2 regions of the Streptomyces sp. NPDC107522 genome follow, and region 1 is predicted to be linked to the other one. Evidence: riboswitches for the same ligand, from Rfam matches in the RefSeq annotation. Region 1 holds a riboswitch; the other holds the start of a gene.
The links. Region 1 has a riboswitch for cyclic di-AMP ahead of ACZ7L6_RS29555 (M23 family metallopeptidase). Riboswitches for the same ligand answer to the same signal wherever they lie in the genome.
Positions count from the first base shown of each region.

Region 1 (17,852 bases):
CCGTGGGCCTGCTGCTTCAGATTTGAAGCAGCTCCTCGGTCCAGGACCCTACCCCATGCTTTAAATTTGAAGCAACAGGTTTGTCATGCGCGTCACGTACAACCCGTACAAGGGGCGTTACGAACAGGATTTGCCGGAACGCCGCCGCCAGGGCACCTCATCCGGCGTCGCGTGCGCGCTGTCCCCCTGGAACCCCTCGCCGATCGCCGTGAAGATCTCCTCCAGCTGTCCGACCTGCTCCGGGGTCAGCCGGTCGAAGAGCAGCGACCGTACGGTCTCGACATGCCCCGGGGCCGCGCCCTCCAGGACCCGCATACCCTCGTCCGTGAGGGTCGCGATGCTGCCGCGCTTGTCCCAGCGGCAGTCCTCGCGCCGCACCAGGCCGTCCTTCTCCAGCCGCGAGACGCCGTACGTCAGCCGACTGCGGGTGATCTTCAGGCCTTCCGCGAGGTCGGTCATGCGCAGTCGGCGCTCCGGAGCCTCGGACAGGGTGGCGAGGATGGAGTAATACAGGTGGGGCATGCCGGCTTCCTGCTGGAGCTGCCGGTCCAGCGCGTCCTCCACGAGCGCGGCGGCGGCGATGTACGCGCGCCAGGCGCGCTGCTCTTCGGGAGTGAGCCAGCGAGTCGTCATGCGACCAGTGTAGGTTTGTTTCAAACTTGAACCAAGCCTGAGATGCCGAGAAGCCGAGCCGGAGAGCGCGCCGATGCCGTCGTACCCCTACGTCCTGCTGTCCGCCGCCGTCTCCCTGGACGGCTACCTCGACGACACCACCCCGGAGCGGCTGCTCCTGTCCAGCCCGGCCGACTTCGACCGGGTCGACGAGGTACGGGCGTCCGTGGACGCGATCCTCATCGGCGCCGGCACGATCCGCGCGGACAACCCGCGGCTGCTGGTGAACTCCGCCGAGCGGCGGGCGGCGCGGGTCGCGGCGGGGAAGCCGGAGTATCCGCTGAAGGTCACGGTCAGCGCGTCCGGCGAACTGGATCCGACGGCGAACTTCTGGCACACCGGCGGCGAGAAGGTCGTCTGTACGACGGAGAAGGGCGCGGAGCGGCTGCGGCGGGCGCCGGTCGCGGCGGACGTGGTCGCGCTGGGCGCGGAGCTCGACTGGCGCGGCCTGCTGGAGCACCTGCGCGAGGTGCGCGGGGTGGAGCGGCTGATGGTCGAGGGCGGTGGCACGATCCACACGCAGCTGCTCCAGCAGGGGCTGGCGGACGAGCTGCAGCTGGTGCTGGCGCCGCTGTTCGTGGGGGACCCGGACGCGCCGCGGCTGTTCGGGCCGGGCGGGTACCAGGGCGGACGGCTGCGCCTGCTGGAGACGCGGCGGATCGAGGACGTCGTGCTGATGCGCTACGAGCCGACGGCGCCGGGCGCCGGAGTCCTCCCTGCCGCGGCCGACCGGCACTGGCTGGCCTTGGCGTGCGAGCTCGCCGCGCAGTGTCCGCCGTCGGATACGGCGTTCAGTGTGGGGGCGGTGGTCGTGGCCGCCGACGGGACCGAGCTGGCCCGCGGGTACTCCCGGGAAGGGGGCGATCCGGTGGTGCATGCGGAGGAGGCGGCGCTGGCGAAGATCGCGCCGGGGGATCCGAGGCTGGCGACCGCGACGGTGTACAGCAGCCTGGAGCCGTGCACGCGCCGGGCGTCCCGGCCTGTGCCTTGTGCGCGGCTGATCCTGGAGGCGGGGGTACGGCGGGTGGTGACGGCTTGGCGGGAGCCGGACACATTCGTGGCGGGGGCCGACGGGAGCGGTGTGCTGGCGGGGGAGGGGGTGGACGTCCTGGTCCTGCCGGAGTACGAGGAGCGGGCGAAGGCTCCCAACGGTCACCTGCTGACCTGATCCGGCTGCCGGACGGGCTGAAACCTGGTGCCGCGCCGTCCCCGTAAAATCGATCCCACTGTGTCTGACTCCCTCAACGCCCCAGAAGCCGACGCCCCCGGCACCCCCGGCATCCCCGAGCAGCCCGGCGCCTCCGAGCAGCCCGGCGCCTCCGAGCAGCCCGGCCTCTCCGGCGAGCATGCCCCTCACCTCCCGGGTGTCTCTATTCGGCACACCCGGGCCAAGGGCGAGCCCCGGTTCCCGGACGGGCCCAAGGCCGATCCCGCCGGGTCGCACTTCGAGCGGCGGATCCGGAGTTTCCAGCCGCGGCGGAGCAGGGTGACCGCGGGGCAGGCGGACGCGTTGCAGCGGCTGTGGCCCAAGTGGGGGCTGGACATCGACGGGCAGCGCGTCGTCGACCTCGGTGAGCTGTTCGGGAACAGCAATCCGGTCGTTCTGGAGATCGGCTTCGGGATGGGGGAGGCCACGGCCCAGATGGCCGCCGCCGATCCCGGCACCAACATCCTCGCCGTCGACGTGCACACCCCCGGTCAGGGCAATCTGCTGGGCCTCGCCGACCGGAACGGGCTCACCAACCTGCGCGTCGGCAACGGCGACGCCATCATCCTGCTGCGCGAGATGCTCGCCCCCGACTCGCTCGACGGGCTGCGCGTCTACTTCCCCGACCCCTGGCCCAAGAAGCGGCACCACAAGCGGCGCCTCATCCAGCCCGAGTTCCTCAGCCTCGCCGCGACCCGGCTGAAGCCCGGAGCCCTCGTGCACTGCGCCACCGACTGGGAGCCGTACGCCGAACAGATGCTCGAAGTGCTGACCGCACACCCCGACTTCGAGAACACCCAGGCCGACGGCGGGTTCGCGCCGCGTCCGCAGTCCCGTCCGCTGACCCGTTTCGAGGGGCAGGGACTGGACAAGGGTCATGTGGTGAACGACCTGCTCTTCCGCCGCGTACAGCGGTAGGAACAGCGGGAAGAACAGCGGGAAGAACAGCACTTACAAGAGCGCGTACAAGAGCACCGACAACAGCATCTGCAGGGCATCTAAAGCAGCATCGACAGCACCCCCACCGGCGCCGGAACCCCTCGCGCTGCTGCGGGCGGCGCCCCCGTCTCGTTAGGGTCAATGCCGTGGCCACCTGTCCCCCGTACCCGACGCACCCCACCGGTCCCGCCGGCGGCGCACTGCGGCACGCGCACTGGTGGCAGAAGCGCTGGGTGCGTTACGGCGCGCTCAGCACCCTGCTCGCGCTCTCCGGGCTGGTCATCCTCGCCCTGGTGCGTGAGCAGACCGGCACCGAAGGGTTCCTGGTCGGACTCGGGCTCGCCGTGCTGCCGGTGCCGCTGCTGGTCGCCTCCTTCCGGTGGCTGGACCGCGTCGAACCGGGCCCCTGGCGCAACCTGCTGTTCTCCTTCGCCTGGGGCGCCTGCGCGGCGGCGCTGATAGCGATCGTCGCCAACAGCTTCGCGACCAGATGGATAGCGACCGCGACGGCCGATCCGTCGCACGCGGACACCCTCGGCGCGACCGTCATAGCGCCCATCGTGGAGGAGACGGCCAAGGCGGCCGCCGTCCTGCTCGTCTTCCTCTTCCGCAGACAGGACTTCACCGGAATCGTCGACGGCGTGGTGATAGCCGGTGTCACCGCCACCGGCTTCGCCTTCACCGAGAACATCCTCTACCTCGGCACCGCCTTCGGCACCGACCAGCTCTCCGGCGACAGCGGCATCGCCTCCGTCACCGCGGCGACCTTCTTCGTCCGCGTCATCATGTCGCCCTTCGCGCACCCCCTCTTCACCGTCCTCACCGGCATCGGCTTCGGCATCGCGGCGCTGTCCGGCCCACGACAGCACCTGCGCCGCGTGCTCCTCCCGATCTCCGGGCTGCTGCTCGCCATGGGCATGCACGCCACCTGGAACGGCTCGTCGGCCCTCGGCGAGTACGGGTTCTTCGCCGTCTACGCGGCCTTCATGGTCCCCACGTTCGGCCTGCTGACCTGGCTCGTGATCTGGACCCGGCAGCGCGAGCTGAGGACCGTGCGCGAGGAACTGCCCGCATACGTCGCCGCCGGGTGGCTGACCCCGGGCGAGCCGTTCGCGCTCGGCTCGATGCGGGCCCGGCGGGTGGCCCGGCAGTACGCGCGGCGCCACGGCGGGCGGGAGGCGGCCCGGGCGGTGGCGCAGTACGAGGCGTACGCCACGTCGCTGGCGTTCCTACGGCACCGGGGGCGCCGCGGACGGGCCGGCGCCGACTTCGTCGTACGGGAACGGGAGTTGCTGCACGAGCTGTGGGGGCGCCGCGCTTTCGCACGCCCCGCGCTGAATGCCGCGCAGGTCTGGCCGACGTATGGATATCCGGCGCCGGGTCACTGGCAGCCGTACGGACAGATGTACGGACAGATGTACGGGCAGGGGTACGGAGGGGTGCCGTACCCCGCGTACAACCCGTATCGGACGTGACCGTAGTAGGCGGCGGGCGGGCCGGTGTCGGTCTCGCCCCCGCCGCCCCTACCCGTCCCGGCCTTCAGGGGCTGCGCCCCTCCGACCCCGCCAGGGGGCAGCACCCCAGGCGGGCTGAAGGACTCAGGCCGACGCGGCCGTCAGCTTCTCCAGCTGCCCGTCCGTCAGCCTCAGCTCCGCCACGCCCAGCAGTGCCGGCAGCTGCTCGACCGTCCGGGCCGAGGCGATCGGGGCCGCGACCGTCGGCCGGGACGCCAGCCAGGCCAGGGCCACCGTGGCCACCGGCGCCTCGTGGGCCTGGGCGATCTCGTCGAGGACGGCGAGCACGTTGCGGCCCCGCTCCGTCTCCAGGTACCTGCCGGCGCCCTGGGCGCGCGGGCTCCCCACCGTCGTACCGGCGCGGTACTTGCCCGTGAGGAAGCCGGACGCCAGGGCGTAGTACGGGACCGCCGCGAGGCCTTCCCGCTCGGCGAGGTCCTGGAGCTCGCCCTCGTAGGTGTCGCGGGAGACCAGGTTGTAGTGGGGCTGCAGGGCGACGTACCGGGCGAGGCCCTCGCGGTCGGAGAAGTCCAGGGACGCCCGCAGCCGCTCGGCGGAGATGTTGGAGGCGGCGATGTGCCGTACCTTGCCCGCCTTCACCAGCTCGTCCAGCGCGCCGATGATCTCCTCGACCGGGACTTCGGGCTTGTCGAAGTGGGTGTAGTAGAGGTCGATGCGGTCGGTGCCGAGGCGGCGGAGCGAGGCGTCCGCGGCGGCCTTGATGTTGGCGGCGGACAGGCCCTGGAAGTCGGGGTGCTGGCTGACCTTCGTGGCGATGACGACGTCGTCCCGGTTGCCGCGCGCCCGCAGCCACTTGCCGATGATGGTCTCGGACTCGCCGCCCGCGTTGCCCTCGACCCAGGCCGAGTACGAGTCGGCCGTGTCGATGAAGTTGCCGCCGGCCGCCGTGTAGGCGTCGAGGACGGCGAAGGACCGGTCCTCGTCGGCGGTCCAGCCGAAGACGTTGCCGCCGAGGGAGAGCGGGGAGACCTCGAGGTCGGAGGAGCCGAGCTTGCGAAGAGAAGTCATGCTCGACATCAACGCGCTTGGCGGAGCCCGGTCTTCCGGGACGCCCGCAAATTTCCCGTAAACAAGCGGACCCCGGCGCTCCGGAAACCGGCAGCCCTGACGTGGGGGGTAGCCGTCAGGACCGCCGGGGGATCGGAACCGGGATCAAAGGCCGGGGCATCCGAAACGCGGTCTCGGAAGCGGGTGAACCTCAGGGCGTGAGGCCCTTGCTCTGCAGCCACGCCATCGGGTCGATGCCGCTCGTGCTGCCGTCGGGGTGCACCTCGAGGTGGAGGTGGGCACCGGTCACGTTGCCGGTGGCGCCCACGCGGCCGATGACGTCGCCCGTGTTGACCTTCTGGCCCACGCTGACGCTGATCGAGGACTGGTGCGCGAACCAGAGCTCGGTGCCGTCGTCGAGGGTCAGCACGGTCTTGTAGCCGTACGAGCCGTCCCAGCCGGCGAACGTGATCGTGCCGGAGTGGACCGCCTTGATCAGCGTGCCGGACGGGGCGGCGAAGTCGAGGCCCGTGTGGTAGCCGGACGACCAGTAGGCGCCGGCCTGACCGAAGGTCGAGGTGATGGTGTACGAGGAGGTCGGCAGCGTGTACTGCTTGGCCAGCTCGGCGAGGCGCTCGGCCTCGGCCTTCTTGCGGGCCTCCTCCTCGGCCTTGGCCTTGGCGGCGGCGGCCTTGGCCTCGGCCTCCTTCTCCGCCTTGGCGGCCGCGGCGGCGGCCTCCTTCTCGGCGGCGGCGACCGCTTCGGCGGCGGCCTTGTTCTGGATCTGGTCCTGCTGCTGCTCGACCTGGGCGATGATCCGGGCCCGCAGCGCCTCACCGGCGTCGCTGGTGCCCTGGGTGGTCTCCTCGGTGGTCTCGCCCATGGTGCTCAGCGCGGTCGCGGAGTCCTCGGCGGCGGAGGAGTCGTCGTCGGAGATCAGCGGCAGGTCGGGCATGGTGATGGCGACCGGCGGCTTGCCGCTCTGCGCGCTGGCCATGCCGCCCGCGCCGACGGCGGCTATGACGCCGACGCCGAGAACCGTGGAGCTGCGCGCGAGTCCCCCGCCGCGCTGCTTGGCGACGCGATGCCTGCCACGGACCGGACGAATGGACTCCGCGGTGGGGTTCCACTCCTCGAACGGGCCCTCGTCGGTGCGGTAGCTGTCGTAGCCGAAGGTGTCGGTGCTGCGCTGACTCGGCACGAACGGGGCTTGCGTAGCAGGCCTGTTGGACGCCACGTGGGCGTACTCCTTTCCTTCCTTCTCGCCTACCGGGTTAGCTGACGGGTTCGGAGCAGGAAGGTCTCCTACGCGCGTATACCGTCCGTGACTTCACGGCGGAATCCGCGCGATTCACCCCAGGGTGGTGGTTCCCCGGCTCCCTTGCGGGATTCGGCGCGTGCGCACGGAGCCATCTCTTGTGACGGCTGGGACGACCGCGCTGCGTTATCGAACGTTAATAGACGCGAGGTGCGGATTCCAAGCTGTTCCGCTTGATCATTAACTATTTTCAGCGGGACTTAGGGGTCATGAGCGGCCTAAATCGGGCGAGTTGGCCGAGGCTCGGGAGCCACACAGGTATTGACGGTATGTCAGTTGTTATGCGGAGGGCGGTCGCCCGATCACCCTTGGTGAGAACGATCACGGTCGTCGTACGGCGATGAGGGCCATGTCGTCCGCCATCCCGTCCCCGGAGTGCCGGCGCACCTCCGCGGCGAGCGCACCGAGGAGCGCGGCCGGCTCGCGCTGTGCGTCGGCCCGCTGCCCCGCGAGACCCACCTCGGGGTCGTAGAACCGTCCGTTCTCGTCCCGCGCCTCGGACAGGCCGTCGGTGTACAGCAGCAGCGTGGATCCGCTCACGAAGTCGGCCTCCTCGGCCCGGTCGGGCCAGGCGCCGAGCTCCGCCATGCCCAGCGGCAGCGCGGGCTCGGTGGCGAGCAGCGAGCGCACGCTGCCGTCGGCGTACAGCAGCAGGGGCGGTGGGTGCCCGCGGTTGACGAGCCGCACGATCCCGTTGCCGTGCGGCAGCTCGGCGAGTACGGCGGTGGTGAACCCCTCGTAGGACTCGACTCCCTCGCGCCGCATACGCTCGCGCGCCAGCGCCCGCTCCAGCCGCTGTGCCACTGCCTCCAGAGTGGCCTCCTGCTCGGCGGCCTCCCGGAAGGCCCCGATGACGACGGCGACGGCCCCCACGGCACCCATGCCCTTGCCGCGTACGTCCCCCACGACGACCCGTACACCGTGCGGGCTGTCCTGCACGGCGTACAGGTCACCGCCGATGGAGGCGCCCTTCTGCGCCGCCTCGTACCTGGCCGCGATCTGGAACCCTCCGATCCGCTCGGCGGGCTCCGGCAGGACGGCGCGCTGGGCCGCCTCGGCGATCTCGCGTGCGGAGGCGAGGCGCTCGTTGCTGCGGCGGACGAGAAGGTTGATGAGGACGGCGAGCACGCAGACGACCACCACGGTGACCAGCTCGGTGATCACCTCCGCCCGGGGGAGGCCGCCGAGATGAATGCGGAGCCCGAGCAGTACGGCGAAGGCGACCAGGCCTGTGACGACCGTGCCGCGCTGCGTGTAGAGCGGGGCGGCGACCAGGGGCGCGGCGGTGAAGAAGGGGGCGCCGGTGAAATCCGTCGGGGTGGCGTAGTCGTACACGCCCCCGGCCCCGATCGACAGGGCCGGCAGCAGCCGGACGAACCGGCGTGCGTACGAGATCCGCCGTTCCTCCACGCCACCAGCGTTTCCGAAGCGGGGGCGGAGGGCGAGTGGGGAGGGCCGACCGGGCGAGTGGGGCCGACGGGAGTCGGGAGGGGGCGCGGGAGAAAAACACTCAGGGCCGGAACTGAACTGATCAGTTCCGGCCCTGAGCCTTCAGTAGCGGGGACAGGATTTGAACCTGCGACCTCTGGGTTATGAGCCCAGCGAGCTACCGAGCTGCTCCACCCCGCGTCGGTGAGTCCATAGTACGCCATCCGCAGGACTCGAAGCACACGGCTTTCCACGGCCTGCGTCTGACCAGCACTTCCGGCCTGTCTGGCGCTCGAGGAGAAGGCGCCGCCATCCCTGGCCCCCGCCCACCCGTAGGGGCTTCCGCTTCTCGACGCCGGTCCGCGTCATTCAGCCCGTCCGGCGTTTGAGGACGAGGCCCTTTCGGGGCCGAAGCGGGGGTCCAGGGGGCGGCAGGCCCCTGGCGGGGTGGAAGGGGCGGAGCCTCTTCAGGATGGGACGGGTAGGGGCGGCGGGGGCGAGAAAACCCCAGGCAGCCGGCACCGGCACCGCACCCACCCGCTCAAACACCCTCCAGCACCGCCACCACCCGCCGCGCAACCTCCCGCCCGATCGGCAGCGAGGCCGTAGCCGCAGGACTCGGCGCATTCAACACATGCACCGCCCGAGCCCCCTCCCTGATCAGAAAGTCATCCACCAGCGACCCGTCCCGCAACACCGCCTGCGCCCGCACCCCCGCCGCCGCAGGCACCAGATCATCGGACGTCACCGCAGGCAACAACCTCCGCACCGCCTCCGTGAACGCCCCCTTGGACACCGATCGCCGCAGCTCCCCCGCCCCGTACCGCCAGTGCTGCCGAGCCATCCGCCACACCCCGGGCCAAGCCACGGTCACCCCGACCTCCCGCGGCCGTACGACCCCCCACCCGTACCCCTCCCGGGCCAGCGCCGGCACCGCGTTGGGCCCGATGTGCACATCCCCGTCGATCCCGCGCGTGAGATGCACCCCGAGGAACGGGAACGCCGGATCCGGCACCGGATACACCAGCCCCCGCACCAGCTCGGGCCGCGCCAGCGAGTAGTACTCGCCCCGGAACGGCACGATCCGCACCCCCGGCTCGTCCCCTGTCATCCGGGCCACCTCGTCGCAGTACAGCCCGGCACAGTTCACCAGCACCCGCCCCCGCACGACGTCCCCGCGCGTGGTCCGTACGGCGACCCCCAGCTCCGCCCGCCGGTCGACCCGCTCGACCTCGGCGCCGTACCGGATCTCCGCCCCCGACGCCTCGGCCAGCTGCCGGGCGACCCCGACGAAGTCGCACACGCCCGTCGTCCCGACGTGTATCGCCGCGAGCCCCCGCACCTCGGGCTCGTACTCCGAGATCTGCGCGGCGCCCAGCTCCCGCACCGGAATCCCGTTCTCCCGCCCGCGCTGCACCAGCGCGTGCAGCCGCGGCAGCTCCTCCCGCTCCGTCGCGACGATCAGCTTGCCGGTGACGGCGTGCGCGACGCCGTACTCCGCGCAGAACTTGACCATCTCGGCGGCGCCCCGCACCGCGTACCGCGCCTTCAGCGACCCAGGCCGGTAGTAGATCCCGCTGTGGATGACCCCGCTGTTGCGCCCCGTCTGATGCCGGGCGGGCCCCGGCTCCTTCTCCAGCACGGTCACCCGCGTCCCCGGCGCGGCACGCGTGATCGCGTACGCGGTGGACAGCCCGACGATCCCCCCACCGATCACGAGCACATCACAGTCGTAGCCGACAGACCGCACCTGCCCCGCCACCTGCACCACCTCCGGCTTCGATAGTGCACTGCGCCACTGACAACGCCTTCAAACCCAGGGGACTGCAGCGCCGGAAAAGGGGCGCGGGACTCTGCTGATATGCGGCCCCACCCGCGTGGGCGCGATCAACCACGGACAACCTGCACCTGCAAGCGACAAAAACCAGGCAGACGAGAAGGCACCCGCCCCCCGAAGCGGAGCGCTCACGCCGGAGCCATGAGAAGCGGCCGAGCCCGCTCCCGCAACTCCACAACCCGCGGCTCGTCCCCATACGGCTCAAGCCGATGAAGAAGATCCTTCACGTACTCGGTAGTGCGCGCAGAAGATATCCGCCCCGCGACCTCCACCGCCCGCACGCCCTGCTCGCACGCCGCATCGAGATTGCCCGACTCGAGCTCGGCGACCGCCGAAACGACGAGCCGCAGCCCGTGCGACCGTACGAACTCCTCCGTCGGCTTCGACAGCGCCTGCTCCGTGAACCGCCGCACCTGCCGTGGAGCCTTCAGGTCCCGATAGCACTCGGCGGCGTCCGCGGCGAACCTGTCGTAGGAGTAGAACCCGAGCCAAGACGGATCGTTGTCACCCTCCCGGGACCGTTCGAGCCAGCCCTCCGCCGCCTTCAGCGCGGCTCCCGCCGCCTGCGCGTCACCCGCGCGTGCGTGCGCGCGTGCCTCGACGAGCCGGAAGAAGCTCATGGTGCGGGCCGTGGCGAGGCCACGGTTGCGTTCGAGGGCGGCCTGCGCGAGGTCGACGCCCTCGTCGCCGAAGCCCCGGTAGGTCGCCTGGAGCGACATCGACGCCAGGACGTACCCACCGAGGGGTACGTCGGCCGCCGCGCGCGCGAGCCGCAGCGCCTGGATGTAGTACCGCTGGGCGGCCTCCTGCTGACCGGTGTCGAAGGCCATCCACCCGGCGAGCCGCGTGAGTTCGGCACTCGCCCCGAACAGGGCACGGCCCACCTCGTCGGAGTACGAGCCCAGCAGCAGCGGTGCCGCCTCCACCCGTAAGCACTCGGGCACCATGGACGAACGCCAGTCGCCGCCTCCGTACTTGGAGTCCCAGCGCCTGGCGTCCTCGGCGGCCTCCCGCAGCTTCTGCACATCGCTGTGGCCGACTTTGAGCGGTGCGCCGGAGCCCTCGGAGGTGCTCGCCTCGCGCGCCACCGAACTGTCGGCCGGGGTTATCAGCCACCGTGAGGCAGGCGTTGCGTATGCGCTTACTGCGAACGAACCGGCCAGCGACTGCCATATGCCGCCGGAGCCGGCGCGGCGCCCGGCGAGGTCGAGACGGTAGAGCTCCGTCGCCGACTTCACCGCCTGTCCGACGTCCCGGGGGAAGGCGAGGCCCACTTCGGGTGCGGGGTCCGCGTCCGCCAGGCCGATCTCGTGGAGCGGCACCGGGCGGCCGAGCTTCTGGCCGATGGCGGCGGCGATGAGGTGCGGCGCGGCGCCCTGCGGCACCATGCCTTTCGACACCCAGCGCGCCACCGACGTCTTGTCGTAGCGAAGAGTCAGTCCCCGCTGAGCGCCAAGGTCGTTGACGCGTCGTGCGAGTCCTGCGTTGCTGATTCCCGCGAGGGCGAGAACGGCGCCGAGTTTTTCGTTCGGCCCGCGTTGCTCCCTGGACATGCGCCACCCCTCGACACAGACGGCTGCCGCGCTGGCATAACCACGCGGCATTCGTAAACCCAGCGTAGTTCGCCGCATCCCAAGCGTTAAGGGGCATTGTTCCGGATGGCGGGATTGTGGTTCGTACTGAAGTGCGGCCTCTGTACGGACAGTTGTGGCGTGCTCCCGTTGTGTGGCTGTGCGCCCGTCCGTGCGCTCTTCTCCAGCCATCGGGGGAGCGGTTCCATGACTCGTGCGTGGGTCGGCCCGCTGTACTGGATCCAGTGGGCTGGGGGATTCCGCCGCCTCCATCCCCGCGGGCGGCGGAACGGTCCGGGGGGCGCACTCCGTTCCCCGGACTGCGCGCGCGGCGAGCACGGCGAGTAGTCCGCAGGGCTTGTACGGAGCGTGCGTGAGCCTGTCCCTGCGGCGCCGATTTGGCCGAAAATCGACCCCGCCTCTCGTGCGGGATTACCGCTCCCACCACGGAACTTGAGGGCGCGAAGGGCGTTTTTGGGGAGCGTATCGGGGGCGCATTCGCGTCGCAGACCTCCTGGTCTCCGCTCGCCCCGCGCGCGTGGATCTCCTTGCCCCGTCCGGGTGTTCGGCCGGCGCCCGGCCCGGCACGGGGGCGCAGGCACGGGCGCATTCCCGGATCTCGAGCGGCTCCGCCGCCCCTCCGGCGCGCGTCCTTCATGGCAGCATGGTGAACCGGTTCGTACGGTGCACTGGTTGTCCACAGCCTGTGGAGGCGTCGATGCGGTGGTTGGTGGGATGGAGCAGCACCGCCGCGGTGGCCGCCGGGATCGGTTCCGCGGGGGCCACCGGAAGCGACGGTGAGACCGTGCACCCGGTGGGGTCCCAACTCCTGTGGGGTGACCCGGATCCGCTGTGGGCGGTCGGCGACTGGCGCCCGGACGAGGTGCGCGTGGTGAAGGCCGACGCCCAGACCCGGATCGCGGTGCTCGGCACATGCGGAGCGAGCGACGAGCAACTGCGGGTTGGTCTGTTCGCCGCGCGCGGAGGCGCACTTCGGCATCTGACGGCGTGGTCCGGCAGCTACACGGCCGTTGTCCAGGTCGGCCGCAGGATCACGGTGTGCGGCGATCTGGCGGGCGCGCGGCCCGTGTTCTACACCCCCTGGGCGGGCGGTACGGCCTATGCGACGGCCGCGCTCCCCCTCGCCGACCTCATCGAGGCCAACCTCGACTTCGGGCACCTCGCCGCGCTGCTCGCGGCCCCGGACGTACCGGCGGCCCTGCACGACTCCACGCCGTACGACGGCGTACGCCGCATTCCGCCGGGGCATGCGCTGATCCTCCGCGCCGGAGCACGCGAGATCGCCGGGTACGAGCCGGTCGCCTCGCTGGCGGTGGCGGCACCCACCGCGGACCCGGACAGCGCGGTGGACGCCGTACGCGATGCCCTGGTGGAGGCGGTACGCGCGCGTCTGTCGGCACCGCGCCACGTCCCCGGCGCCGACATAGACCCAGGCCCCGTCCCCGGCATGGGCCCCGCCGAACGACGTGCCGCGCGCGGGATGCCGGTACCGGGCATAGGGGCCGACCTGTCCGGAGGGCCGGCTTCAGGCACCCTGGCGCTGCTGGCCGCCGGCCTGCCGGGAATGCCGGGCACAGTGCTGGGCCACGGCACGGGCGCGGGGGAGCGGCTGCTTGCCGTGACCTTCAACGACCTGGCGGTCGGCGGCCGTGAGGCCGAACTGGAACGAGCGGGCACCCTGGCGGCCAACCCCCGCCTGCACCACGTGGTGGTCACCGGCGGCGAGGAGACACTGCCGTACGCCGACCTGGACGGCCCGCTGACGGACGAGCCGGGCCCGAGCCTGGTCACGGCGGCCAGGCACCGCGCGCGCCTGGCGTCGGGCAGCGCGGACCACTTCACTGGCTACGGCGCCCGCCAGGTCCTCGACGCCCACCCGGCCCGCCTGGCGGACCTCCTGATGGACCGCAAACGCCGCCACCTGGTCCGCCCGGTCGCGGCCCTGGCGAAGGCGGACGGCTCGGTGCTGGTCCCCGCGCGCGTGTACGGCGCGGCACGGAAGCTGGCCCGCACCCCCTACCGCACCGGCCTGGAATCCCTGGCGGACCGCCTCCTCCACCGCCGCTTCGACGAGCCCGGAGGTGCCGTGGGGGCGTCGCTCGCCGCGCTCACCTGGGCCAGACCGGGCCCGGCGGCACGCTGGCTGACCGGCGAGGCGCTCGCTGAAGTATCGGTTCGCCTGCAGGCGGCGACGAGCCGCAACGGCGTCGGCCCAGGCCAGCGTCCCGGCGACTATCGCGCGCGTGCTGCACTGGCCCGTCACGCATCGGACATCCGCGTTCTGGAACAGGCCGCCGAGATCCGCTCCCAACGCCTGCACACCCCGTTCCTCGACAACCAGGTCGTCCGCGCCTGCCGCGCCCTCCCCGAGGCCCTGCGCGTCCAACCGGGCGCCCGCGCGGCCATCCTCCGAACGGTCCTGGAGGGCGCCGGGGTCGCCGACCTCCCACCCGGCTGGGGCGCCCCTTCCCACGCATCGGCAGCAGTGGCCGCGCGAACGGGCCTGAGGGTGGCAGCCGACTCCCTCATGGCCCTGTTCGGCACCCCCCTCCTCGCCCAGGCGGGCCTGGTGGAAGCCCGAGTGGTCCGCAAGGCCCTCCGCGCAGCAGCCGAGGGCGAGCCCCTTCCTCTGGACGGCCTGGCAGACCTGGTCTCCCTGGAACTCTGGCTACACCGCCTCCTGGCCCGCCGCGGCACCTGCTGGACAGGAACCCCCGCCCGCCAACGAGCGGTACCGGCAGGGATCAGGCCGCAACGGGGGGCACTGGGGGCGGGGGCGGCGGCACGGCGGGTGTAGGAGCGAACCACCACCTTTCGCCGCCGACCCAGCTACCTCGAGCCGGCCCGGCGCTTGAGGACTTCCGCTCCTGGACGCCGGCCCGCGTCATCCAGCCCGTCCGGCGTTTGAGGACAAGGCCCTTTAAGGGCCGGCGGGGGTCCAGGGGGCTCCGCCCCCTGGCGGGGTCGAAGGGGCGGAGCCCCTTCAGGATGGGACGGGTAGGGGCGGCGGGGGCGAGAACCCTCCCGGCCCGCACCCGCCCGACCACCGCACCCCGACGAAACCTGTGCCCCGACGAAACCCGTGCCCCCCCAAAGCCACCCCCGCGACAATGACCAAGTGCGGTACAGAATCCTGGGCGTCACCCAGGCGGAAGACGACCACGGCACCGTCATACCCGTCGGCGGCCCCCGCCTCCGCGCCCTGCTCACGGCGCTCGCCCTACGCCCCGGCCACCCCACCACCCCCGACACCCTGATCGACGAGGTCTGGCCCGACGCCCCACCCCAGGACGCCCCGGCCGCCCTACAGGCCCTGATCGGCCGCCTACGCCGCACACTCGGCAAGTCCGCCGTCACCTCAGCCCCCGGCGGCTACCGACTCACGGCGACCAAGGACGACGTAGACCTCTTCGTCTTCGAACGCCTCGTACGCCAGGCCACCTCCGCCCTCGACCACGGCGACCCCGCCACCGCCGCCCACGACCTCACCACCGCCCTCGCCCTGTGGCGCGGCCCCGCCCTGGCCGACCTCCCCGACCGCACCGCCGCCGCGACCCGCCCGGAGGCCCTGCGCCTGGAGGCCACCCGAGCCCGCGCCGAGGCGGACCTGCGACTCGGCCGCGCCCAACACGCCGTACCCGAGCTGAAGGAACTGACCGCGGCGCACCCGTACGACGAACCGCTGCACGCCCTCCTGATCCGCGCCCTGCGCGACACGGGCCGCGCCGCCGACGCACTCGCCGCGTACGAAACCGCCCGCCAGGCCCTCGCCGACGGCCTCGGCACCGACCCCGGCCCCGAACTCCGCGCCCTGCACACCGAGCTACTGAACCCAGCCGCCCCCGAGACACTGCCCGAGACGGCTCGCCGGTCAGTCCGCGAGCCGGCCCCCGTGACCCCTCGTGACACGTCCCCCCAGCTCCAGCTTCACGCCCACCCCACCCCGCCCTCCACTCACCACCCCGAACGCCTCGGCAACCTCCGTCCACGCCTTACCTCTTTCGTGGGCCGGGAACTCGAACTCGCCGCCATCCGTTCCGAATTGCACAGGGCCCGACTGGTCACGCTCACCGGACCGGGCGGCTCTGGCAAGACCCGTCTCGCCGAGGAAGCCGCCGCCGGCCTCCCGCAGGCATGGCTCGTCGAGCTCGCCCCGCTCGACCGGCCGGAGGCGGTACCAGGCGCGGTGGTCAACGCGCTCGGTCTGCGCGAGACCGTGCTCATGACCAACGAGCTGACGGCCCCGCAGGACGACCCGCTCGCCCTGCTGATCGAGTACTGCGCCCCGCGCAGCCAACTCCTGATCCTTGACAACTGCGAACATGTCATCGGCGCAGCGGCCACCCTCGCCGAAACCCTGCTCACCCACTGCCCAGGGCTCACCGTCCTCGCCACCAGCCGCGAACCCCTGGGCGTCCCCGGCGAGTCGGTGCGCCCGGTCGAGCCCCTGCTCCCCGACCAGGCGCACCGCCTCTTCGCGGAGCGCGCGGCGGCCGTCCGCCCCGACGCCGCCGTGCTGCGTGACCCACGCGACCAGGAGGCCGTCGCGGAGATCTGCCGCCGCCTCGACGGACTGCCGCTCGCCATCGAGCTGGCGGCGGCCCGGCTACGGCTGCTCACACCCCGCCAGATCGCCGACCGCCTCGACGACCGCTTCCGCCTCCTCACCTCCGGAAGCCGCACGGTCCTGCCCCGCCAGCAGACCCTGCGCGCCGTCGTCGACTGGTCCTGGGAACTGCTCGACGAGCGGGAGCGGACGGTGCTGCGCGAGGTGTCCGTCTTCGCGGGCGGCTGGGACCTAGCGGCGGCGGAGGCCGTGTGCACCGGGCCGGTCGCGGACCTCCTCGGCGCGCTCGTCGACAAGTCCCTGATCGTGGCCGCCCCGTGCGAGCGGGACGGCTCCGACGGCATGCGGTACCGCATGCTGGAGACCATCCACGAATACGCCGTCGAGCGCGCCGCCGAGGTCCCCGAGCTGCGTCTGGCGGCCGAGCGCCGGCACCGCGCGTGGGTGCGCGCGCTCGTCGAGGAGGCCGAGCCGCTGCTGCGTTCGGCCGGTCAACTCCCCTGGATCTCCCGCCTGGAGACGGAGCTGGACAACATCCGCGCTGCCCTCGACCGCGCCCTCACGGCCGGCGACGAAGCGGATGCCGCGTCCATCGCGCTCGCCATGGGCTGGTTCTGGTGGCTGCGCAACTACCGCCACGAGGGCACCGCCTGGATCGACCGGATCCTGCGGCTGGGGGCGGCCTTGGACACCGGAGGTGTCGACTACCCGAAGGCCCCTCACAATTGCCTGAAAGCCGCCGCCGCTTCCCCGAACGCGCCCGACGATTCCCCGAAGGCCGCCGCCGATTCCCCCAAAGCCCCAGATGATCCCCTGACCGCCGCCCCCGACCCGATCGACGTCTTCCTCGCCGCCCAGGAAGAGCACTCCCGGCACTCCCCCCACCCACTGCACGTCCCGCGCATGGACCTCCGGCTGCTGCACCTCTTCCTCAAGTCCGAGACCGAGCCGATCGACACACTGCTGAACGAGCGGATGCGGCGCTACCTGATGCGGGTGCGGGCCTTCTACGAGCGCGGAGGCCCATCAGCGGCGCGGCTCCCGGGGCTGGTCTGGCCGCTGACCGCCTTCTACCTGACCAGTTCGCGGGACATGAAGGCCGACATGGACAGAGCCGTCGCCAACTGCCGTGTCCACGGCGGTGACTGGGAGATCGGCGTCCTGCTGATGTTCCGTACGCACCTGGTCGTCGACTCACACGGCGACATGGCGGGCATCGACGACGACCTCGCCGAGCTGAGGGTGCTCAGCCGCCGGGTCGGCGACCGCTGGATGCGGGCCCAGGTGTGCAGCGCGGCCGGCGAGACCGCCATGACACGCAGCCGCCTCGAGGAGGCCAAGGGCGAGTACGAGGAGGCGCTGCGCCTGGCCCAGGAGGTGGGCGCGTACGCCGAGACGCCGTTCCTCGTCGCGCGGCTCGCCGAGATCGCCTACCGCTCGGGCGACCGTACGGCCGCGCTGACCGCGCTGGACGAGGCGAGCGCCGCGGCGGACCGGTACGGCGTGGCGGACTCCCGGGCGTTCGTCCTGCTGATGCGGGCCCAGATCGCGCTGGACGACAAGGACACGGCATGCGCGCGTGAGATGTGCGAAGCGGCCCGCGCGGAGATCGCGCGCGGCACACCGCCGCCCCATTTCATGGTGATGCTGAACGCGATCGACGCCCTGGTAGTGACGGCCGAGTCGGGTCCGGAGCGAGGGCTGCCCCTCCTGGCCGACACGCTCCACCTGGCCGTGGAGAACCGGGTTGCCGACATGATCACGGCGGCT
Region 1 is NZ_JBVKAU010000011.1:9,575-27,426, reverse strand. It holds gene ACZ7L6_RS29580 (MarR family winged helix-turn-helix transcriptional regulator) at 118-633, opposite strand; gene ACZ7L6_RS29575 (dihydrofolate reductase family protein) at 707-1,840, shown strand; gene trmB (tRNA (guanosine(46)-N7)-methyltransferase TrmB) at 1,901-2,797, shown strand; gene ACZ7L6_RS29565 (PrsW family intramembrane metalloprotease) at 2,965-4,293, shown strand; gene ACZ7L6_RS29560 (aldo/keto reductase) at 4,417-5,361, opposite strand; gene ACZ7L6_RS29555 (M23 family metallopeptidase) at 5,552-6,577, opposite strand; cyclic di-AMP (ydaO/yuaA leader) riboswitch at 6,589-6,746, opposite strand; gene ACZ7L6_RS29550 (PP2C family protein-serine/threonine phosphatase) at 6,980-8,068, opposite strand; tRNA gene ACZ7L6_RS29545 (tRNA-Met) at 8,214-8,287, opposite strand; gene lhgO (L-2-hydroxyglutarate oxidase) at 8,628-9,836, opposite strand; gene ACZ7L6_RS29535 (MFS transporter) at 10,052-11,476, opposite strand; gene ACZ7L6_RS29530 (asparagine synthase-related protein) at 12,213-14,312, shown strand; gene ACZ7L6_RS29525 (AfsR/SARP family transcriptional regulator) at 14,634-17,852, shown strand, end outside.

Region 2 (12,973 bases), on a different contig from region 1:
GCACAAGGAACCCGACCGGGACATCTCGCTGTACATCAACTCGCCCGGCGGCTCGTTCAGCGCCATGACGGCGATCTACGACACGATGCAGTACGTCACCTGCGACGTGGAGACGATCTGCCTGGGCCAGGCCGGTTCGGCCGCCGCGGTGCTGCTGGCCGGGGGCGCTCCGGGGAAGCGGTTCGCGCTGCCGGGGGCGCGCATGGTGATCCACCAGCCGGGGCTGCCCGAGCCGATCGAGGGACAGGCGAGCGATCTCGCCATCCAGGCCGACGAACTGACGCGCATTCGGGCCCGCCTCGAGGAGCTGCTCGTCCGGCACACCGGGCGCAGCCGCGAGCAGGTCGGCGCCGACATCGAGCGGGACAAGATCCTGGACGCGCAGGCCGCCGTGGAGTACGGCCTGGTGGACCGGATCATCCCCAGCCGCAAGACCACCCTCGCCCCGCCCACTGGGCGGTGATCGGCCGGTGCTCCCACCCGAGTTGCCACCCCTGCCCGCACTGACCCGTGCGGAGGGCGAGCTGATCGACCGTTACCTCGACGTGGTCGACCTACTGGGCCGGATCAACCCGGCGCAGCACGGCGACACCTACCGCGGACTGCGCGCCGCCCAGGCGCTGGTCGCCAGGGCGGCCGAGCTCCGGGACGCGCTGGCGCTGATGCACCAGCGCGGTGAGACGGAGCTGCACGCGCCCACGCTGGCGCGTGCGTTGCGCGTGCTGGACGGAGAGCGCCGCACGGCTCGCGTCACGGTGCCGCCGCGCTCCGACAGTTGACGGCGTGTTCAGAGCGACACCGGACGCCTCGGCCCATTGACGAGGCGTCCGGAGCGGGGCTGAAACGGACCAAATGACGTACCCCCTTTCGGCGTAGTCACTTCTCCTTTTGTATGCCTGTCAGGGTTGCGCAACAGTCATGACGTCAAGGCGGAATCGAGCGTTCCGTCCCTGGTCCGGGGCTCCTCGGGCATCTGGACACCCCTACGAAAACGTGGCTACCCACCCGAACGGGTGAGTGGTGAGTAACAACACAAATCCCCGATTCCGTTGGGTATTTCGCTCACTCGTGCGTCAAGATCCCTGTCTGATGACAAGCCCCCGCCACAGCGGCGGGGCGGTCCGGGCGGACGCCGAGTCCTGCCGCCGCCCGGATGACCGGTCTTCAGGAGTGGATCGGCAGGAGTGGAGGACCCGAGCAAGACGGGTCGCCGGAGCGGACGTTCGTTCGATCCGAGCAACCCTTGGGGTGAAGCCGCGGCAACGCGGCCGGGCAACTTCGCCAGCCCGAATCCGACAGGTCATCCTTCACAGGCGGCTGACGAAGGGTTGCGCATGACTGCGCTCAATCGTGTCCCGTCGCTGATGGCCCGGGCCGGTACGGCCTCCGCTCTCACCCTCGCCGCAGTGGGCGGCACCGTCGTCGCCCCCGGCCTCACCGCCGAGGCCGAAGCCGCGACGCCGGCGTCCAAGGCACTTCAAGTGGCGGCCTCCAAGAAGGGCTCCCCGTACAAGTGGGGCGCCACCGGGCCGTACAGGTTCGACTGCTCAGGGCTCACGCTGTACTCGTACAAGAAGGCGGGCAAGAAGCTGCCCCGTACGGCGGCTCAGCAGTACAACAAGACGCGTCACATCTCCGCCAGTAACCGCAAGGCCGGGGACCTGGTGTTCTTCCACTCGGGGTCGAACGTCTACCACGTCGGCATCTACGCCGGGAAGGGAAAGATCTGGCACTCCCCGAAGAGCGGGGACGTCGTGAAGCTGCAGAAGATCTGGACCAGGAGCGTCTGGTACGGCCGGGTCAAGTGACCTTCCCGGAGGCGGTGACGGCAGTCTGATGTGCCGTCACCGCCCCCGGGGCCTCACAGGGCCGACAGCGGCCCCGCGAGGAGCGCCAGGCCGAAGGCCGTCAGCGCGGCCCCCGTGCCGAGCGTGACCGCCCGGGCGGCGCGTGGCCTGCGCAGCCACCTGCCGAGCCGGTCCACCAGCAGTGCGACGACCTGGAACCACACCAGCGCGATCGCGAGCACGATCAGGGCCAGCAGCAGCGTGCGGGGCAGCGCCGGAGCGCCCGCGGGCACGAACTGCGGCAGCACGCTGAGGAAGGTGAGGGACGCCTTCGGGTTGAGGGCGTTGGTGACGAAGCCCTGCCGCAGCGGCCGCGCGGTGGAATCCTCGCCCGCGCCCGTGTCGGCCACCTCGGTGTGCCGCTGCCGCAGCGTCTGAACGCCCAGGTACAGCACATAGACACCGCCCACCACCTGGAGCGCCCGGAACAGCGCCGGTACGGCGGCCAGCACCGCGGCGACTCCCACCACCGCCAGCGTCACATGAACCAGCAGCCCGGCCCCGATCCCGAGCGCGCAGGCGATGCCCGCCCGGCGGGAGACGAGGGCGTTGCGTACGACGACGGTGAAGTCCGCCCCGGGCATGGCGACCAGGCCGGCGGAGACCCCGGTGAAGGCGATGAGCTGAGCATCCATGCGGCCAGAGTGCCGTCCGGAAGCCTTCAACAGGTATTTCGAATATTCTGGAGACTCCTAAAGCATTGGTTTAGGCTCCTGGGAGACTCGCATGTACGACCCGACCCGGCTCGCCGCGCTGGTGGCGGTCGCGGAGGCGGGTTCGATCACCCGAGCGGCCGAGCGGCTCGGCTACACCACGCCGGCGCTCTCCCAGCAGCTGGCCAAGCTGGAACGCGAGGCGGGCACCGCCCTTCTGGTACGGCACCACCGCGGGGCGCGGCTGACGGGTGCGGGGGAGCTGCTGGTGACCCGGGCGCGGCGGGTGCTGGACGAGCTCGAGCGGGCCCGGCACGAACTGGCCCGGCTGACCGGGCTGTCGGGCGGCACGCTCCGCCTTGGCACCTTCCAGACGGCCGGCATCCATCTGCTGCCGCCGGCCCTCAGCGCCTTCCGCCGGGCCCATCCGGACGTGGAGCTGACCGTCGCCGACTACGAACCCTCGGCCGGCGTCACCGCCGTGGCAGCCGGCGAGGTCGACCTGGCCCTGACGCACGCCTATCAGCCGGGTGACCCGATCCCGCTCCCGTCCTCCGTAGGCATCGAGCCGATCCTCGTCGAGGAGCTGGTCCTGGTGTCCGCCCCGGGCCACGCCCTCACCAGCGGAACCGCACGCCTGCCGCTGGCCGAGCTCGCCGGCCAGCCCCTGATCAGCATGGCGCCGGACGCTCCGGCCCGACGGGGCGTCGAGGCGCTCCTGGCCCGGGCCGGTGCCACACCGTCGGTGCTGGTCCCGACACCCGGATACCTCCTGGTGTGCGCGCTGGCCAGCGCGGGCCTCGGAGTGGCGCTCGTACCGGAGATGGTGGCGCGCACATCGGTCACTCCGGTGGGGGTGCGCGCACTGGAGGGCGGGGAGCTACGCCGTACGGTCTCGGTCGCCTACCGCACGGCCGAGACGTCCCCCGCAGCGGACGCCTTCCGCGCGCTACTGCGCGGCACTTTCAGCCGAGCTCAGCTGTCCTGACCCCAAGGGGCGCGGGGAACTGCGCGACCAGCCGCAACGGAGCCGCAGACGACAGACAACCCATCGCGGCACTCGCCCATCACGGCCCCTCCGCGCGGAGCGCTGTCGCCTCCGCCGGTACGATCCACGGCAGCTCGATGGAGACGGTCTTGCCGCCCTCCCGCGTCGGCCGCACCCTCAGCTTGCCGCCGCACTCCGCGGTCAGCCAGCGGATGATGACCATGCCACGCCCGTTGTCCTGCTGGACCGCGGCCGGCAGCCGCTTGGGGAACCGCGGATGGCTGTCGGTGACGCCGATGCGCAGGTGTTCGTCACGGTCGAGCTCGAGGTCGACCGTGAAGGTGGGTGACTGACCGAGGGTGTGCTGTACGGCGTTGGTGGTGAGTTCGGAGACGATCAACCGGATGGTGTCGGCCGTCTCCGTCTCCGGTGGCAGTCCCCACTCGGCGAGGGTGGTGACCACATACGCCCGGGCCGCGGAGACCGAGGCGGGATCGCTCGGCAGAGTGACGGATGCTTCCAAGTGATCTGCCATGGCGATGTCGTCCCTTTCCCAACGGGACCGCAGTCCGACACGGAGCGGATGGTTCGAGTACGGTCCCGGACTGGTGCTTCGTCGCCAGACTGCCATTACCAGGGCCGTCAGGGTGCCGATCCACCAAGATATGCATATATCTGTCGCTCGAAGCGGTGAACTCTGCGACGGCAGACCGTATTTGGGCGGCTCGGTTGGAGTAAGGAGTTGCCCATGCAGCACGGACCCGCGGTACGCCGCCGGAAACTGGGCGCGGAACTGCGTGCGTTGCGCACCGGAGCCGGGCTCACCAGTGGTGAGGCGGCCCGGTTGGTGGGCTGGCACCAGTCCAAGGTGAGCCGGATCGAGACCGGCGCCAGCGGGGTGAAACCGGCCGATGTGCGGTTACTGCTCGACGCCTACGGTGTACGGGACTCCCAACTGCGCGAGTTGCTCCTGGTGTTGGCAGAGTCGGACGACGGTGGTGGTCGGCACCACTGGTGGCACGCGTACCGGGGCGTGCTGCCGCCGACCTACCGGGACTTCATCAGCCTGGAGTCCCAGGCGAGCGCGATGCGCACGCTGGAGACCTCCGTGGTGCCCGGGCTGCTGCAGACACCGGAGTACGCCCGGGCGGTGACACGGGCCGCGGTGAGCGGACTCGACGACGCCGCCGACGAACGGCTCGACGCGCTGGTCGCGGTCCGTCTGGCCAGGCAGGACGTGCTGCACGCCGATCCGCCGTTGCGGCTGAGCGCGGTGCTCGACGAGGCGGTGCTGCGCCGGGAGATCGGCGGGCCCGAAGTGATGACGCGGCAGCTGGGGCGGCTGTTGGAGGCGGCGCGGTTGCCGCATGTCCGCTTGCAGGTACTGCCGTTCGCGGCCGGGGAGCATATCGGCATCACCGGGCCTTTCGTTATCTTCTCATTTTCGAGCACTTCTGATCTGGATGTGGTTGTTCTCGACCACTTGACGAGTAGCCTCTATCTCGAACGGAAAGAAGACCTCCAGGCCTACACGGAGGCCTTCAACGCCCTTCGGATCCACGCCCTTTCGCCCGAGGAATCGATGGATTACATCGCCGCGCTGGGTGGCGGCGCGTAAGAAGGAGGCACCATGACCGCACTGCCTCGGAACGTGAACTCAAGTACCGATCTGCTCGGTGTCCGATGGCTGCGCAGCAGCTACAGCACCGGCGCCAACAACTGCGTCGAGACGGCACGGGCGCACTCCGGTCCCTGGATCGGGCTGCTCGCCGTGCGCGACTCCAAGGATCCGGCCGGGCCCGCGCTGCTCTTCTCCCCCGAGAGCTGGGCGGGCTTCACCGCCGCGTTCCAGTCCTGATCAGTTCCTGACCGATTTTCGTCAAGGGCGGTTCCCGGCCGTGTCACGCCGACTCATGGTCGTGTTTCGCCGATCACCTGTACAGCGCGCTCGATCTGCGCCTCGGAGAGGTCCGCGCGGGCAGTCAGCCTCAGCCGGGAGATGCCGTCGGGAACGGAGGGAGGACGGAAGCAGCCCACGGCCAGGCCTGCCGTACGGCAGTCGGCCGCCCATTGGACAGCCTCCTGCCGGGAGGGCGCGCGCACCGAGACGACCGCGGCGTCCGGACGGACCGCCGTCAGGCCCGCGGCCGTCAGGCGGGTGTACAACTCGCCCGCCACCGCGCGCGCCCGTCCCGCCCGCTCCGGCTCGCGACGCAACAGCCGGAGGGCGGCCAGGGCCGCCCCCACCGCGGCGGGCGCGAGGCCCGTGTCGAAGATGAACGTCCGTGCCGTGTTCACCAGATGGTCGATCACCCGGGCCGGGCCGAGCACGGCCCCGCCCTGGCTGCCGAGCGACTTGGACAGGGTGACGGTGACGACGACGTCGTCGGCGCCCGCGAGGCCCGCCCCGTAAGGGGCACCACGCCCGCCGGTGCCGAGCACGCCGAGCCCGTGGGCGTCGTCGAGGACCAGTCCGGCGCCGTACTCCCGGCAGGCGTCGGCGAGCCCGGCGAGCGGGGCCTGGTCGCCGTCGACGGAGAACACCGTGTCGGAGACGACGACGGCGGGCCCGTCATGCGTCTGCAGCGCCTTGCGCACCGCGTCCGGGTCGGCGTGCTCCACCACCTCGGTGGTGGCGCGGGCCAGCCGGCAGCCGTCGATGAGCGAGGCGTGGTTGCCGGCGTCGGCGACGATCAGGGAGCCGCGCGGGGTCAGCGCGGTGACAGCGGCCAGGTTCGCCGCATACCCGGAGGAGAAGACCAGCGCGGCCTCGAAGCCGCAGAAGTCGGCCAGCTCGCGCTCCAGCTCGGCATGCAGCTCGGTGGTGCCGGTGACCAGGCGGGAGCCGGTCGCGCCGCCGCCCCAGGTGCGGGCGGCCGCGGCGGCGCCCTCGACGACCTCGGGGTGCTGGGCCAGGCCCAGGTAGTCGTTTCCGGCGAGGTCGAGGAGCGGTGAATCGGCGGGGCGGGGGCGCAGGGTCCGCACGAGTCCGATGCGGCGGCGCCGCTCGGCCTGCTCGTCGATCCAGCCGAACGCCATGGGTCCTCCGATGCTTTTGTAGGCAGTGAACAGACACTAGTCGCAAGACCCGCAGCCCAGGATGTGGCAATACCCACACGTCGAAACGCCTCTGTTGTACGAACTCTCCTTGGCCCGAGGTGGGTCCGTAGGACAGGATCTGCTCCCATGGACCTGCTGAACACGCTGGTGGACAAGGGGCTTCGGCGCGAGCTGCCGACCCGCGAGGAGGCGCTGGCCGTCCTCGCCACTTCCGACGACGACCTGCTCGATGTGGTGGCCGCGGCCGGAAAGGTGCGCCGTCACTGGTTCGGCCGACGGGTGAAACTCAACTACCTCGTCAACCTCAAGTCGGGCCTGTGCCCGGAGGACTGTTCCTACTGTTCCCAGCGGCTCGGCTCCACCGCCGGCATCCTGAAGTACACCTGGCTCAAGCCGGACGAGGCCTCCCAGGCCGCGGCCGCCGGATTGGCGGGTGGCGCCAAGCGGGTGTGTCTGGTGGCGTCCGGGCGCGGCCCGACGGACCGTGACGTGGACCGGGTCTCCGAGACCATCAAGACGATCAAGGACCAGAACGAGGGCGTCGAGGTCTGCGCCTGCCTCGGCCTTCTCTCCGACGGCCAGGCGGAGCGGCTGCGCGAGGCGGGCGCGGACGCGTACAACCACAACCTCAACACCTCGGAGTCCACGTACGGGGACATCACGACCACGCACACGTACGCCGACCGGGTCGACACCGTGCAGAAGGCGCACTCGGCCGGCCTGTCCGCCTGCTCCGGCCTCATCGCGGGCATGGGCGAGAGCGACGAGGACCTGGTCGACGTCGTCTACTCGCTGCGCGAGCTGGACCCGGACTCGGTGCCGGTCAACTTCCTGATCCCGTTCGAGGGCACCCCGCTCGCCAAGGAGTGGAACCTCACCCCGCAGCGCTGCCTGCGGATCCTGGCGATGGTCCGGTTCGTGTGCCCGGACGTCGAGGTGCGCATCGCGGGCGGCCGCGAGGTGCATCTGCGCACGATGCAGCCCCTCGCCCTGCACCTGGCCAACTCGATCTTCCTCGGCGACTACCTCACCAGCGAGGGCCAGGCCGGCAAGGCCGACCTGGAGATGATCGCGGACGCCGGGTTCGAGGTGGAGGGCGCCGACCAGGTGACGCTGCCGGAGCACCGGGCTGCGGCGGCCGGGGGCGGGTGCGGCTCGCACGAGAGCGCGGGCTGCGGGTCCCATGAGAGCGCCGGGTGCGGGTCGCACGAGAGCGCGGGCTGCGGGTCGCACGAGGGTGGCGGTGTGTGCGGTACGGCCGCTGCCGCGCCGGTCGGCGAGCCGCGCACCGACCTGGTCGCCGTACGCCGCCGGGGCGCCGGAACGGACCTCGCACCCAATGCCTGACCTGCACCAAATGCCCGACCTGAGCGTGCCCGAGCTGCTGGAGCTCGACCGGCGGCACGTCTGGCATCCGTACGGCCCCATGCCCGGCCGTATCGAGCCGCTCGTCGTGGAGTCGGCGAACGGGGTGCGGCTGAAACTGGCCGACGGCTCCGGCGAGCTGGTCGACGGCATGTCGTCCTGGTGGTCGGCCATCCACGGCTACAACAACCCGGTGCTCAACGAGGCCGCGCGCGAGCAGCTGTCGCGGATGAGCCATGTGATGTTCGGCGGGCTCACCCACGAGCCCGCCGTACGCCTGGCGAAGCTCCTTGTCGACATGTCGCCCGACGGCCTGGAGCATGTCTTCCTCGCCGACTCCGGGTCGGTGTCGGTCGAGGTCGCGGTCAAGATGTGCCTGCAGTACTGGCGTTCGCTGGGCCGCCCCGGCAAGCAGCGGCTGCTGACCTGGCGCGGCGGCTACCACGGCGACACCTGGCAGCCGATGTCGGTGTGCGACCCCGAGGGCGGGATGCACGAGCTGTGGACCGGGGTGCTCCAGCGCCAGGTGTTCGCGGACCCGCCGCCGGCGGAGTACGAGGAGTCGTACGCCGACCATCTGCGCTCGCTGATCGCACGGCACGCCGATGAACTGGCCGCCGTGATCGTCGAGCCGGTCGTGCAGGGCGCGGGCGGGATGCGGTTCCACTCCCCCGCGTATCTGCGGGTGCTGCGGGAGGCGTGCGACGCGCACGACGTGCTGCTGGTGTTCGACGAGATCGCGACCGGGTTCGGGCGCACGGGCGCGCTGTTCGCGGCGGATCACGCAGCGGTGACACCGGACGTCATGTGCGTGGGCAAGGCGCTGACCGGCGGCTACATGACGATGGCCGCGACGCTGTGCACGTCCCGCGTGGCCGACGGCATCTCGCGGGGCGAGGTGCCGGTGCTGGCTCACGGCCCGACCTTCATGGGCAATCCGCTGGCCGCCGCGGTCGCCTGCGCCTCGATCGAGCTGCTGCTCGGCCAGGACTGGTTGGCCGAGGTCAAGCGGATCGAGGCGGGGCTGCGGGAAGGCCTGGGCCACGCGAAGGACATTCCGGGCGTGAAGGATGTCCGAGTCCTCGGCGCCATCGGGGTCGTCCAGCTGGACCACGCAGTGGACATGAAGGCGGCGACCGCTGCCGCCGTGCGCGAGGGCGTGTGGGTGCGGCCGTTCCGCGACCTGATCTACACGATGCCGCCCTACGTCACGGGCGACGCGGACGTGGCACGGATCGCCCGCGCGGTGTGCGCGGCGGCACGGGAGGGCTGACATGCCGGTACTGGTGATCACGGGCACGGGCACGGAGGTCGGCAAGACGGTCACGACCGCCGCAGTCGCCGCGGCGGCTGTGGCGACGGGCCGGTCGGTGGCGGTGCTCAAGGCCGCGCAGACCGGTGTACGGCCGGACGAGCGCGGGGACGCCGACGAGGTCGCGCGACTCGCCGGCACCATAACGACCGGCGAACTCGCCCGCTACCCCGACCCGTTGGCCCCGGCGACCGCCGCACGGCGGGCCGGCCGTGCGCCGGTCCACCCGCATGAGATCGCCGACGCCGCCGCCAAGTTGGCTGCCGAGCACGACCTGGTGCTGGTCGAGGGGGCGGGCGGGCTGCTCGTCCGCTTCGACGAGGCGGGCGGCACGCTGGCGGACGCGGCCGAGCTGATGGCGGCGCCGGTTCTGGTGGTGGCGTCGGCGGGTCTGGGCACGCTGAACACGACGGAACTGACGGCACGCGAACTGCGGGGTCGGCGGCTGGACTTGCTGGGTGTGGTCATCGGCAGCTGGCCCGAGGCACCGGATCTGGCGTCGCGTTGCAATGTCGCGGATCTGCCGGAGGTGGCGGGGGCGCCGCTGCTGGGTGCGGTGCCGGCGGGTGCGGGGTTGCTGTCGTCGGCCGACTTCCGCTCGGCGGCCCCGGGTTGGCTGGCGCCGCGGCTGTTCGGGACGTGGGACGCGGAGGGGTTCCGGGGGCGGGTGGCGCCGTGAGGCGTGGCTGCGGGTGACGCTCCCCGGGTGTCAGACCCTCGTGCCATGCTCTGATCATGGTCAATGCAGATGCGGTCGCCGAGTGGGACGTCCTGATCGGCGAGTGGGACGAGATCCGGCACGGCTACTACCTGGGCGATGCGCCGACGAAAGTGCTGGAGTGCGCGAGGAACCTCCGGGCGAGCGTGGCGGCAGACGGTCCGGACACGGCGCTGTGGACCCTCGGGCTGGTGCTCATAGGCCCGTACGTGATCTACGCCTACCCGGACGCAGAGGCCGAGGCCCATGTGCTGAAGGCGATGGGCGCCGTCGAGCAGGCTCTCGGGCAGAGGCCCTGTACCCATGACGAGCATCCCTGTGACGACCTCCAGGACGATGACGGGCTGGACAACTTTCGGTACGTCCTGGAGATGCTGGCCCACCCGGAGCGGGAGACCGCCGGTGAAGCGGCCGTGGCCGAGGACGAGCTCTGGCCCGACGAGGAGTCGGACAACTGGTTCGAACGCCGGATGACGCGCGAGATCTGGGCCTGCCCGCAGAACCTCGCCGGGTTCGCCCGTGCCTTCTCCTAGGCCTGAACGGCCTCACTCGCGTCGCTCTGGGCGACGAGCCGCACCAGTTCGACGCGGGAGCGGATGCCCAGGCGGGTGAAGACGCCCCGCAGGTGGTGGTCGATCGTGCGCGGGCTGAGGGCCAGGCGGGCGGCGATCTCGCGGTTGGTGGCGCCCTCGGCGGCCATGCGGGCGACCAGGAGCTGCTGGGCCGTGAGGCGGGAGACGGGGGTGTCGGCGCCGCTCCGCGCCGGGGTGGCCGGGGTGCCCAGAGCCCGGAGTTCGGTGCGGGCCTGGGCCGCGCAGTGCGGGGCGCCGAAGGAGTCGAACGCCTCCAGGGCGCTGTGCAGGCGGTCGCGTGCCTCGGTGCGGCGGCGCAGTCGGCGCAGGGCGCTGCCGAACAGCAGCTCCGTGCGCGCGCGTTCGAAGTCGCGGGTGCCGTGGGAGTGCAGGTCGAGGGCGGTGCGGTAGTGGTCGATCGCTTCCTCGCCGGGCGCGAGCAGGGCGCGGCAGCGGGCGCTGAGGGCCAGGTCGTCGGGGCTGCGCACGGTGCTCGCCCAGTGGTGGTAGTCGGCGTGCGCGACGCGGGCTACCCGGGTGTCGCCGGTGCGGACGGCGGCCTCGACGTAGTGCGGGGTGGCCAGGTGGCGGATGGCCCGGTGGCCGTGTCCGGGGCCGAATGCGGCGAGGGCACGCAGCCGGGTGGCCGCGGCGGCGTATCGGCCACTGCTCAGGTCGAGGAAGGCGAGCGCCCACTGGGCGAGGGCGGCGGGCAGGCCCAGGCCGTGAGCGAGGGCGTACGACCGTGCGGTCGCGGCGCGTTCACGGCAGACGTCGATGTCTGCGGTGAGTGCCGCGAACATGGCGAGGGCGGCCTGGAGATGGCAGGCGCCGTTGTCCTGACCGGTGGCGTGGGCCTGCCACAGCGCGTCGGTCGCGGCGGCCTCACCGGCTCTCGGACGTCCCGTCCAGAAGTCGGCGTACGCCCGGAACTCCATCGCCTGCGCCACGGTCACCGGCGTGCCCCGCGCCCGGGCGGAGGCGGCCGCGCGGACGGTCGCCGTGGCCGCGCGGGTGTGGTCACCGAGGAGCAGGGCGGCGATCCCGGCATGGATGAGGACGGTGGGATCACCACCCGGCCCACACCGCCCGGCCGCCGCCTTCAGCTGGTCACGGGCGTCCGCGTACCGTCCGTCGAACGCGGCCACGAGACCCGTCAGGGTGCCGGGCGGCACGACACCGAGCCGACCGGCGACCCGGGCGGCCTCACGCAGGCGGCGTACGTCTCCCGTGTAGATGGCGGCTTCGGTGGCACGGGCGAGGAGGTGGACGGCGGGGGTGGGGGTGGCTACGGCGGCTGACGCCGCAAGGGCGCGGGCCGGGGCAGGGGTGGCTACGGCGGCTGAATCCGCGGGGGCGGAAGTGGCGACGGTGCCGGACGCGGCGGGAGCGCGGGCCGCGTCGGCGGCCGGCGGTACGGGAACTGCTTCGGCGGGAGGCACTCCGGCGCGCAGCGCATCGCCACCGCCGAGCGCAGGTGCGGTACTGGACCCGATGCGGCCCGCGGGCTGGGAGGCCCTGCTGTCGGCGGCTTCCCTCGGCGACGAGCCGCCCACGTCCCAGGCAGCGGCTCTCGCCCCTCGGCCGCCGCCCCCCTCGGCGACCGTCGGCCGACAACCCCCGCCCACGACAGCGTCCACCGACCGCAACTCGGTGACGGCCGAGCCTCCGACCTCTGCGCCACCGGTGTCCGGAGCCGTCGGCGCGCAGGACGCCGCTCCGCCGTCCTCCCCCGGGTCCGCCCCCGCCTGTACCACCGCCGTCAGCAACGCGTCGAACGCCTCCGACGCGTTCCCCGACCGCAGGGCGATTACCCCGGTCAGCGCGTCGTCCGCGACGGCGGCCGCCAGCCTGCGCGCCCGGTCCCCGTCTCCGGAGCGCCAGGCGTACCCGGCGGCCCGGACCACCAGGCGCGCTCGCTCGGACGGGTCGGGGCACAGTGCGGCGGCCCGCTCCGCCAGCGCCCGTGCCAAGGCGAGCCGGCCCGCGTCCCCCGCCCGGCTCGCGGCGGCGCCGAGTTCCGCCGCCAGTCGCCCGCTGGGGCCGAGCGCCGCCGCACCCCGGTGCCATGAGCGCCACGGTGTCTCGCCCTTGTCGCGCAGCACGCGGGCCAGCAGTCGGTGGACGTCGCGGCGGTCGGCCGGGGATCCCGTCTCGTAGGCCGCGATCCGCGTCCACGCGTCGTGGAACACCACCCCGCCCGCTCCCGCGTGCGCGATCCCGGCCGTCTCGGCGGCGTCCAAGCACCGTGTGTCGAGGCGGGCGGCCATGAGGGCGCGCAGGAAGGCGTCGGTGGGGACGGGGTACTGGTCGGCGGCGGCGAGGAGCAGGAGCAGGCGTGTGTCGTCCGGCAACTGCCGTATCTCCGCCCGGCGTTCGCGCAGCAGGGACGGGGCCAGTTCGGCCGGCTCCGTGGGGAGCGGATCGATGCCGGCCGCCTGGCGGTCGGTCAGGCGCG
Region 2 is NZ_JBVKAU010000002.1:57,034-70,006, reverse strand. It holds gene ACZ7L6_RS05495 (ATP-dependent Clp protease proteolytic subunit) at 1-463, shown strand, start outside; gene ACZ7L6_RS05490 (hypothetical protein) at 471-779, shown strand; cyclic di-AMP (ydaO/yuaA leader) riboswitch at 1,199-1,331, shown strand; gene ACZ7L6_RS05485 (C40 family peptidase) at 1,335-1,808, shown strand; gene ACZ7L6_RS05480 (LysE family translocator) at 1,862-2,482, opposite strand; gene ACZ7L6_RS05475 (LysR family transcriptional regulator) at 2,574-3,488, shown strand; gene ACZ7L6_RS05470 (ATP-binding protein) at 3,568-4,023, opposite strand; gene ACZ7L6_RS05465 (helix-turn-helix domain-containing protein) at 4,237-5,106, shown strand; gene ACZ7L6_RS05460 (DUF397 domain-containing protein) at 5,119-5,346, shown strand; gene ACZ7L6_RS05455 (8-amino-7-oxononanoate synthase) at 5,400-6,527, opposite strand; gene bioB (biotin synthase BioB) at 6,675-7,895, shown strand; gene ACZ7L6_RS05445 (adenosylmethionine--8-amino-7-oxononanoate transaminase) at 7,906-9,186, shown strand; gene bioD (dethiobiotin synthase) at 9,188-9,904, shown strand; gene ACZ7L6_RS05435 (hypothetical protein) at 9,961-10,476, shown strand; gene ACZ7L6_RS05430 (helix-turn-helix transcriptional regulator) at 10,473-12,973, opposite strand, start outside.
Region 2: another riboswitch for cyclic di-AMP. It lies ahead of ACZ7L6_RS05485 (C40 family peptidase); the one in region 1 lies ahead of ACZ7L6_RS29555 (M23 family metallopeptidase).